DNA from 3 places in the Halobacillus sp. B23F22_1 genome. Region 3 is predicted to be linked to each of the others. Evidence: riboswitches for the same ligand, from Rfam matches in the RefSeq annotation. Region 3 holds a riboswitch; each other region holds the start of a gene.

Region 1 (3,280 bases), on a different contig from region 3:
AAGCGCTCGTTTAACAAAGAATTTCCCCGAGTCCCAGTCGGATCCTTCAAAGAGAGGGTAACTTCCTTTTTCTTTGGCAAGTTCACTGCTTGCCTTAATCGTATAGTAGGAAATTTCCTCGTACACTTCATCAGCATAATCAATCGCTTGGTCTGATTCCCAGGCGATTTTTTTCTGAGCGAGCAGGTGGGCCCAGCCGAACGTACCTAATCCGATTCCTCTGTAAGACTGGTTTGTAAGCTGTGCCTGCAGAACCGGAATTGTATTTTGATCAATAACATTATCCAGCATCCTCACTTGAATAGGGATCAACCGTGGAAGGACATCGTTAGGAACGGCACGACCTAAGTTAATGCTTGATAAGTTGCAGACAACAAAATCGCCAGGTGTTTGAACGGTTATAATCTTTCCATCTTCAACCCGTTGTTCTTCCTGAGTAGTCGGACTTTGGTTTTGAGTGATTTCCGTACAAAGGTTACTGCAGTAAATCATTCCTTTATGGCTGTTTGGGTTCATACGGTTGACTTCATCACGATAGAACATATAAGGAGTCCCCGTTTCCAGCTGCCCAATCATGATTCGCTTCATGATCTCAATAGCTGGGACCTTTTCTTTAGAAAGGAGGTCGTTTTCAATGCAGGCTTGGTAACGTTCTCTAAAGGATCCGTTTCCACGCGTTTCATCATAGTAATCTTCTAATGAAAAGCCCATAACGTCTCGTACTTCGTGAGGATCAAACAAATACCAGTCCTCGCGACGTTCAACAGCTTCCATAAAGAGGTCAGGAATAGATACACCCGTAAATAAGTCATGTGTACGTTGGCGTTCATCCCCGTTGTTCAATCGGCTGTCAAGAAACGGAAAGATATCTTTGTGCCAGATGTCTAAATAGACGGCCACTGCCCCTTGACGCTGGCCAAGCTGATCTACACTAACAGCGGTATTATTCAATTGTTTCATCCAAGGTAGTACCCCTGAGGAAACACCTTTAAATCCTCGGATGTCACTGCCTCGGCTGCGGATTTTTCCTAGATATACCCCTATACCGCCACCGTGTTTACTTAAATTCGCAATATCGGTATTGCTGTCATAAATGGATTGCAGGCTATCGTCTACTGTATCGATAAAACAGGAGCTTAATTGACCGTAACGCTTTCCGGCATTAGCAAGCGTCGGAGTGGCTACTGTCATGTATAAGTGGCTTAAGGCCCAGTAAGATTCTTTGACCAGCTCCAAACGCCGGGCTGTATTTTCGTGTGCCATTAATACCATTGCAATAACCATGAACCGTTCTTGGGGAAGTTCATAGACCAGTCCGGATTTTGAACGGGCTAAGTAACGATCGCCAAGTGTCTTAATCCCGATATAAGTAAATAATCTATCACGATCGGGAACGATTGCTCTTTCAAGTTCGTCCATTTCTTCTTTTGTATAAAGACTAAGTAGATTCGGGTCATAGATATCTTCCTGAACCAACGTTTCGATTAAATGATGAAAACCTTGGTATGCCTTCACGGTGCCGCGGTTAGCAATCGAAGATTCATACATTTGCTGTAAGTGAATGCTGCTGGCTAAGTACGTCCAGTTAGGAGCTGTTTCACTAATTTCTGCTAAGCATTCCAATATTAAAGCTTTAGCTTGTTCGCTTTGGGTTCCTTTAATCTCTTTTGATTTTTCGATGATTCGTTTCATTGGCAGTGCAGGAAAATTCTCCTCCTGTGCTTTTAGCCATTCTTGCCAGTACGACGTCACAATTGTACTCAATACCATCACTCCTCTATGATAAATAGAAATTTAATCCATAAAAAAATCCACTCTATGAATGAGCGGATGAAACCATGGAATAAAGAGGACTCATAAAGAGTGAAACTGCCTTCATTCCATCGTCTCATCTTCTCAATCCCCGAAGAAGTTGAAACTTCTGCGAATGAAGACAGGTCTCCTGACTTACGCTCAATTCTACTCCGGCCCCTTCCCGTGAAACACACAGTGGGTGATTGCCGATTTAAGAGCGATTACAGTTGCGGGGGCAGCTCTGGAATTTCACCAGATTCCCTATTAAGCCTAGTGGCATCTTTTGTTCGCGGATACTATATATGGTGTTTGTTTTAATTAATGTTAGCTTATATTGTGTTCTAAGCATAACGGAGATTAATGGAATGTGCAACCATTTTTGATGCGCACTTGCATGTGAAAGGACAAAAATAAAGGAGAAATACTTAGTTCTATCGAATAATTGAAGGGTGAGATTTTTTTGAGATTGATAAACAGGAGGTAGAGCAATGGCATTTAATTGGCATCAAGAAGCAGAAAAACAGTGGGACGAACGATCTTCTTTTTGGAACGCAAATAGTAAAAATATGTGGGATAGCGGAAGCAGGAAAACGATCATCCCTTTAATAAAGAAACATGCAAAAATTGGCAATTCTATAGCCGATCTCGGATGCGGAGACGGTTACGGTTCTTATAAATTAGCACAAGCCGGGTTTGAAGTAACGGGTTTAGATCTATCTGAAGACATGATTGAATTGGCTAAATCAAGACTTGCACACGACACCCTGCGTTTTGTGCAAGGGGACATCGTTCAACTTCCATTTGAAAGTGAAAGCTTTGATACCATTATGGCGGTTAACTGCCTGGAGTGGATAGAGGTTCCTTATCAAGGGATAACAGAGATGAAACGAGTCCTCAAACCGGGTGGGAAACTATGTGTAGGAGTACTTGGTCCAACAGCGAAGCCTAGAATTAATAGTTACCGTCGGGTTTATGGGGAAAAGGTAATTTGTAATACGATGATGCCGTGGGAGTTTGAACAGTTGGCGTTAGAAAATGGCTTGAAGCTTATTGATGGACATGGTGTGTTTAAAAGAGAAGCAGAGGGAATGGACGTCACAGCGTTTCCTAGAGAATTACAACAAGCGTTAACGTTCATGTGGGTATTTATATTTGAAAAGGAGTAGTTATTGTGGGATATGTCTTAGGTCTTCGAATGCATATAGGGACAAGACCTATAATCGTACCTGGATCTAGTGTTCTGTGCTTTAACAATAAAGGAGAATTGCAGTTAATAGAACGTAGTGATAATCATCAATGGGGATTGCCCGGGGGTCCCTTGAGTTAGGGGAGGAAGTTGTAAGTGACCGCTGTTGGCCGCACAATATGTGAAAATAAAAACGAGGGATAAGAGCGCAGTTGAAACGGCAGAGATTATAAAACGTACCTTTAATCTATAGTCAGCCATCGTTTTCTAGTATAATAAATGGCGAGTATCATCTTGAGG
Region 2 (3,280 bases), on a different contig from region 3:
TAGTACGGCCGTTAAGATACTCATAACCGGCAGCGTAACCATTGAGAAGATGGGAAATGAAAGACCGAGGAACAGGACGAGCACGGCCCCTACGGAAGCCCCTGATGAAACACCTAACGTATAAGGGTCAGCCAGCGGATTTTGTAAAAGTCCTTGAAAAGCTGCGCCTGAAATCGCAAGCGAGGCCCCCACCAGACCAGCTAATAAAACACGCGGCAGCCGGACATCCCCGATAATACTGGCATGAACAGTATCCACCTGTGGGAAAAAAGGTGTTACTTGAGCAATAATCACTTTTACAATATCTGGAAGTGGAACAGACACGCTGCCCGCTCCTACCGCGGCTATGATCGCACCGGCTAATACCAGTAGAGATCCTGCGTAGGTGAAAAATTTACTCATCGCCAAATGTGTCAGGGTAAACCGCTTCTGCCAGCTCTTTCAACCCTTCTACTAACCGCGGTCCTGAGCGGGTGACAAGGTCAGAGTGCACATCGATGACTTCTTCATTTTCAATTGCAGGAACTTCTTCCCATCCCTCACGGCTTAACACTTGCTCTACTGGATCTTCTGTGTAGTAACCATACGTCGTAATAATCGTGTCCGGCTGCATGTCGATGACAGCTTCCTCATTCATCTGCACCCAGCCCTCTTCATCAGCTGCCGCATTTTCCGCCTGAATCATGTCAAGCATCTCATTCATAAATGTGCCTGTCCCAGTTGTATAAATTTCCGGCTCAGGAGACACCTCGACAAACACACGTTTCGACTCTTCGACTTCTGCAGCCTGTTCTTCTACTGCCTCAACGTCTTCCTGCATGCTATTTACGATTTCCTTCGCATTTTCCTGCTCATTCACGAGTTCACCAACAGCTTCGATCGTGTCGTAAACCCCGTCAAAGCTGGCCGCATCTTCAACAACGTATACGGCAATTCCTGCCTCTTCGATCTGTTCAAGTGCTTCCTGTGAATTGTGCGCGCTGGAGGCATGGGCCAGTACCAAATCAGGCTCAAGGGAGATTACTTTTTCCACATTAATTTCCATACCCCCGACCTGATCAAGCTCCGATACCTCTTCCGGGTAATTATCGTTCTCTGACACACCGACGACCTCATCGCCTGCGCCAAGCTCAAACGCAATTTCCGTATTGCTCGGAATTAAACTGACAATGCGCTCAGGATCCTCTTCTATTTCTACTTCGTTTTCCACCGCATCTTCGACTATTAACGGATAGCTCGTTTCACCAGAAGCTTCTTCATTGCTATCTTCCGGTGCTTCATCATTTGATTCCTCACTTGAATCGTCTGCACATCCCATGAGCAATCCAGCGGATAAACAAGCAACCCCTATGTAACGCCAGTACTTTTTCATAACGATCTCCCCTTTTTATAAAAATGAACACAAAAAAACACATCCTACATTTAGATGTGTATACGTAACCAACGCGTCTGCACGATTATGGCAAGCCGCTTCTGATCACACCTCCTATCCGCGTAGGGTTTTGGTGAAGAAAAATAGGTAGGTCTCCTGGCTTATGGTCATCGCTTGCTGCTCCTTCCCATGCTTACACACAGTGGAATTATGCAGATCGCTCGCAAATACAGTGGCGGGACCGCGTTGGAATCGAACCAACTTCCCTTTTAAGTGATGAAACGTCCATCACGCCTATTTTTTCGACGATATTCTATTCCTTTCTATTTTAAATGAACAATTCGGAAAAATCACGGGTTTACCTATAATAATTGTATAAACGTCTTCCTCTCCCATTTACTAATTATTTTCCCAATAAAATAAGAAGCCGATACATAAGTATCTATGCTTCAGTTGATTGTTCTTCGTTTTCATCTTATATCGTTCTCTAACCAGCCCCCATATAGAAGGTTCATAAGAGCAGATATTTTAAACATTCGAATGGGTGTTAAATTGATCTCTGTTGATACTGCGATGAGCGTTCGGGGTTGACGCCTGGTCGATTAAAACCGGCCACGTCCTGTGATGCGTCGCGGGAACAGCGCAAGCCGAGGATCCACTGGGTCAAGTGATCTTCTTGACCAAGTTAGCTGAGGCCGTGCCCGCGGAAAGCATCCCCCGACAAGTAATGCGTGGGGCTTGATAGAATTTATCCAGTAAACTCAAGTATTTTGAGGGAGCGATAATGCACTTTGTCCTGTCCTATTCACTACTTAAAAACTACTGAACCAGACACCAATACCTGTACCGATATAGTTTCCTACAATATAACCGAGTGTACCGACTAAGAGAATCGGCACCACCAGCTTCGTCCATCCCTTCGCAATCGCCATCGCAGCTGCTGTCGTCGGGCCGCCAATATTGGCGTTAGACGCAACGATTACTTCTTCCAGGCTAAATTTAAAGACGCGTCCTAAGACAAAAGAAACCACCATATTACTCATCACGATAATAAATACAAACACCAGCAGCATTGGAGCATTTTGAAAAATAAGCACAACTGACGCTGGAATTCCTATGACCACAAAGAAGATATAAATCAAGTATGTGCCTATTTCCTGAGCGCCATGAATCCCTTCAAAATACTTTGGAAACACAGTAACAGCAATCATCGTCAATGTAGTTAACATTAAATATCCATCACCTAGAATTCCGTTTAGTACATTACTTAGGATATTAACATCCTCACCTGCTGGAATAAGTTCACCAAACCAATCGGCAATTGTAAAAGAAGCAGCCACGAGCACAAATGAACTACCAACAGCCAAACCTATATCCTGAAGCGACATTTCTTTTCTACCCCAGTAAGAGGCCGCATCTGTTTGGTCGTTCTCATTCACATCAGACTCAGACCGCTCATCCATATAAGGCGTCTTAAACCTTTTAGTAAAAAAGCCAATTGCCGGCAGTGCCATTAGTATGAAGAAATAAACAGCCATCATTAAATTATCTGCAACCACAGCAGAGGAAACGAGTTCTCCAGGTGCTTCAAACTTAGCAGACAAAGCCGCAAAGTTCACGCCGCCCCCTATGTAAGACCCTGTCATCATCGCCCCTACCTGATCTAGACCGGGAACTACGTCTTTTAAAAGAAAGAAACCAATGATTGATCCTGCCACAGTACCGGCAGCACTAAGGAAAAATAACAATAATAACCGGCCGCTTTCACTCCATATCTTACGAATATTCGCTTGAAACAAAAGAAGCGGAATAGCCAGTGGCACAACATAATTCCAAACCGTATCATACACAGGTGATTCTAATGGGATTACTCCAACATTCGCTAAAATCATCGCCCCGACTAAAGCA
Region 3 (3,280 bases):
GATACACCATACCGTTAAAATAGTGGTTCTTATTAATAATAGAAGAAGATAAGTGATTCACGCCCGCATCTTTTATTACTGGCATACCTTCTTCGTTTACTTCTATCCATCCCTTATTAACCATCTGCTCCATTACATTATTTACTTGTTCTTTATTCAGTTGGGGGTATACACCAAATAAGCGGTCTAATTCATAGATTCTAGCATCTTGTAATGTTTGTGAAGAGCGCTTCCCTTGAATCAAATGATAGACACCTGAAATAGAACGCTCTCCTCTTAACGAAAGAATACATTTCAACAAGATTGCTTCAAACATGTAACGTCCTCTTTTCCTTAGGTATTGAAATGTCTCGTTTACCAATTTACAATAAACCTATGGCATTGATCCTCTAAGTCAATCTTCATGAGGTAAAACATAAAGGAGGTTCATGAATTTGGCTAAATATACGATAGTAGATCAAGACACTTGTATTGCATGCGGGGCCTGTGGTGCAGCCGCTCCAGATATATTTGACTATGACGATGAAGGGTTAGCCTATGTCGTTCTAGATGAAAATAAAGGCTTGGAAGAAGTTCCAGAGTATTTGGAGGATGACATGGAAGATGCTTACGAAGGTTGTCCAACAGACTCAATCAAGATTGAAGAGAAGCCCTTTAACGGAGATCCGCTGAGATTTGAGTGAACGAAAAAGTCCCTTTCTTTAGAGAGGGGTTTTTTTACTGCTCCCACTCATTAAAGCCCAGTCTTTTTATGACCTTTATAGGTGAATCTTCCAGAGCCGTTCTTAATATCCGGCTCTCAGAGAACAAAGCACATACCGTGACAGCTGTAGACCAACCTGCTACTAGTCGACCTTTTTCAATTTGAACAAGCGTTTTTTTCGACAGTCCGATCATTTGGGACATAGAGCTTTGGGTAAAGCCTGCCTCAACCCGTACAAGTTTTAGTTTGAGCGAAACTATTTTTCTTATCTCGCAGCGATCCATTCTTACCTTCTCCTTCTTAACTCCTTTTATTTTATCAGATACGCTTCTATTATTCTATGGATCATAAAAAAGGCCGCCTCTAATGGGCAGCCTTCTGCGAAAGATTTCTTTTTTGATACCGGTTAAATAAGGTACCTAGAACAGGTGATAATAGGGCAATGAATACGGTATTAGCAATCGCGTGATTAACATCCATAGGAAGACCAGCTAAATAATATCCCCAGAATGGCTGGCCTGCCGTGTACATTGTCACTGATATCATAAAACCAAAAAAGATTCCGCTAAAAAAACCGTATACGGCTAAGCACCATAATGGAATGGTAGACCAATACTTACCTAGCAACCCGGCAATCATTCCTATAACAGACCATGAAACGACTTGCCAAATCGACCATATTCCCATCCCTAAGATAATATTCGATAAAAAAGTGGTTAAAAATGCCATAATAACAGCCGCAAAAGGACCTAGCCAAAATCCCGTCAATATAACAATAGCTGTAACGGGCTGAATATTGGGTAAATGACCCATTGCTATTCTTCCAGCGACTGCTAGCGCAGCCAGCATTGCGATTAACGTAATTTTATAAGTCTTCATTTACATCATTCCCATGATTGAAAATCGAAGTTAATTTCGTCTCCTTCTTCCACTTCATATTCATTAGCTCCTACTGAAGCTTCTTCCCCGTTTATCGTATACATCCATGCTTTTTGTTCTCCATCTTCAGCACTTATACCTTCAATACTATTAATAAAACCTTCTTCTTGCTCAATTTCATAATTATCTTCCATAACATCCATTAGAATTGTGCCTTCTTCCACCGAATGTTCTTCTGTAGAAATTACCTCTTCCCCTTCATCTTCTGAAACTTCCACTTCAATAGTAACTTCTTCCTGCTGATTCGCTTCCTCTGAAGGCTCGTTACTCGTCTCTTCTTCTGCCTGACATCCTACTAAAAAAGCAGCAGCTACGAGTGAAAACAATAATGCTTGAATACTTTTTCCCATTGTTGATCTTCCTTTCTATAATTACTGTTTCAACGCTTTTATAGATATGTACAACGCTAAAAAGCCTGCCCTTTTCGACAAAGGGCAGGCTAAAGACAAACCAAGTGGAATAAATCATAAATTCATACCTTATGGCTGCCTCAAACGCTCAATCCCCGAAGCCTTGAAACGAGTGATCTTGGCAGGTCTACTGACTTGTGTGTCTTTCTACTAAGAAACCTTCCCATAATAAAGTTACAGTGGTTATTTCCGTTCGTCTACACTTACAGTTGCGAGGACAGCTCTGGAATTACACCAGATTCCCTTTTCAGCCTAGTTCAGGCACCAACATCATGCTATGAAGTTCTTTATCTAGATTACATGAACCTGTCGAGAATAGCAATCTAATTTTCTGAATCATCCTTTTCATTAGGAATTTGCACAGTAAATGTTGTTCCTTCATTTATTTTACTATGAACTTGAATATTACCTTTATGAGCTTCCACAATATTTTTGGCAATGGCCAGCCCCAGCCCTGTACCCTTTTGCGAGGATTCTCTCTTTCGGGATTTATCCGCTTTATAAAATCGCTCAAATATAAATGGTAAGTCTTCATCAGGAATTCCATATCCTGAGTCAGTCACTTGTATAAATAATTCCTTGTCTGTTTTCACATCCACTGACACGTAGCCCTTTACGCTTGTATGTCGAATCGCATTATCTATCAAATTCGTTAATACTTGCTCGATACGGTCAGCATCAATTCGTATAAAGGGTTCATTTACTGATATATGATGCTCAAGCTTTACTTGTTTCTCATCAGCTAACCCTTTAAATTTGCGTAAAACCTTTTCAACAAAAGGTTCAACTTCTATTTCTTCTACACGCAAGGAGATGTGACCGGCTTCCATCCTGGCCAGATCTAACAATTCATTAACTAACCTGCCTATTCTGAGCGATTCATCGTGAATAATAGCAGCCAGTTCATTTTTATCTTCTCTTGATTCAGCAATATCATCTACGATTGCTTCACTATATCCTTGGAGCATAGAAATTGGAGTTCGCAGCTCATGAGAAACATTGGCAATAAAGTCTTTTCTTAATTTATCTAACCTTCGTTCTTCTGTCATATCACGAAGAACAGCTACAGCTCCTCTAATATGATTTTGATCATAAAGGGGAGTCATAATAATTACCCAGGAGCGCCCCTGTAGCATTACCTCTGTCATCTGCTCATGTTCTAATTCAATTACCTTCTCAAAGAGTTTCCTCATCGGAGAAGGCAAAGCTTTTCTAGATGATTCATCTT

Evidence for each region. A riboswitch is a leader RNA that binds a small molecule or an ion and turns the genes downstream of it on or off. The one in region 3 is predicted to bind cobalamin.
Region 1: linked by a shared signal. The riboswitch ahead of ACGTNH_RS19350 (ribonucleoside-diphosphate reductase subunit alpha) and the one ahead of ACGTNH_RS09965 (DUF4430 domain-containing protein) in region 3 are both predicted to bind cobalamin.
Region 2: linked by a shared signal. The riboswitch ahead of ACGTNH_RS05410 (ABC transporter substrate-binding protein) and the one ahead of ACGTNH_RS09965 (DUF4430 domain-containing protein) in region 3 are both predicted to bind cobalamin.

What each region holds. Positions count from the first base shown of each region.
Region 1 is NZ_JBIEKE010000004.1:67,635-70,914, reverse strand. It holds gene ACGTNH_RS19350 (ribonucleoside-diphosphate reductase subunit alpha) at 1-1,770, opposite strand, end outside; cobalamin riboswitch at 1,916-2,094, opposite strand; gene ACGTNH_RS19345 (class I SAM-dependent methyltransferase) at 2,283-2,960, shown strand.
Region 2 is NZ_JBIEKE010000001.1:1,039,287-1,042,566, reverse strand. It holds gene ACGTNH_RS05415 (FecCD family ABC transporter permease) at 1-402, opposite strand, end outside; gene ACGTNH_RS05410 (ABC transporter substrate-binding protein) at 395-1,372, opposite strand; cobalamin riboswitch at 1,502-1,685, opposite strand; gene ACGTNH_RS05405 (DUF819 family protein) at 2,185-3,280, opposite strand, start outside.
Region 3 is NZ_JBIEKE010000002.1:429,236-432,515, reverse strand. It holds gene ACGTNH_RS09985 (YpbB family protein) at 1-316, opposite strand, end outside; gene ACGTNH_RS09980 (ferredoxin) at 435-683, shown strand; gene ACGTNH_RS09975 (helix-turn-helix transcriptional regulator) at 718-987, opposite strand; gene ACGTNH_RS09970 (ECF transporter S component) at 1,067-1,582, opposite strand; gene ACGTNH_RS09965 (DUF4430 domain-containing protein) at 1,588-1,992, opposite strand; cobalamin riboswitch at 2,156-2,336, opposite strand; gene ACGTNH_RS09960 (ATP-binding protein) at 2,376-3,280, opposite strand, start outside.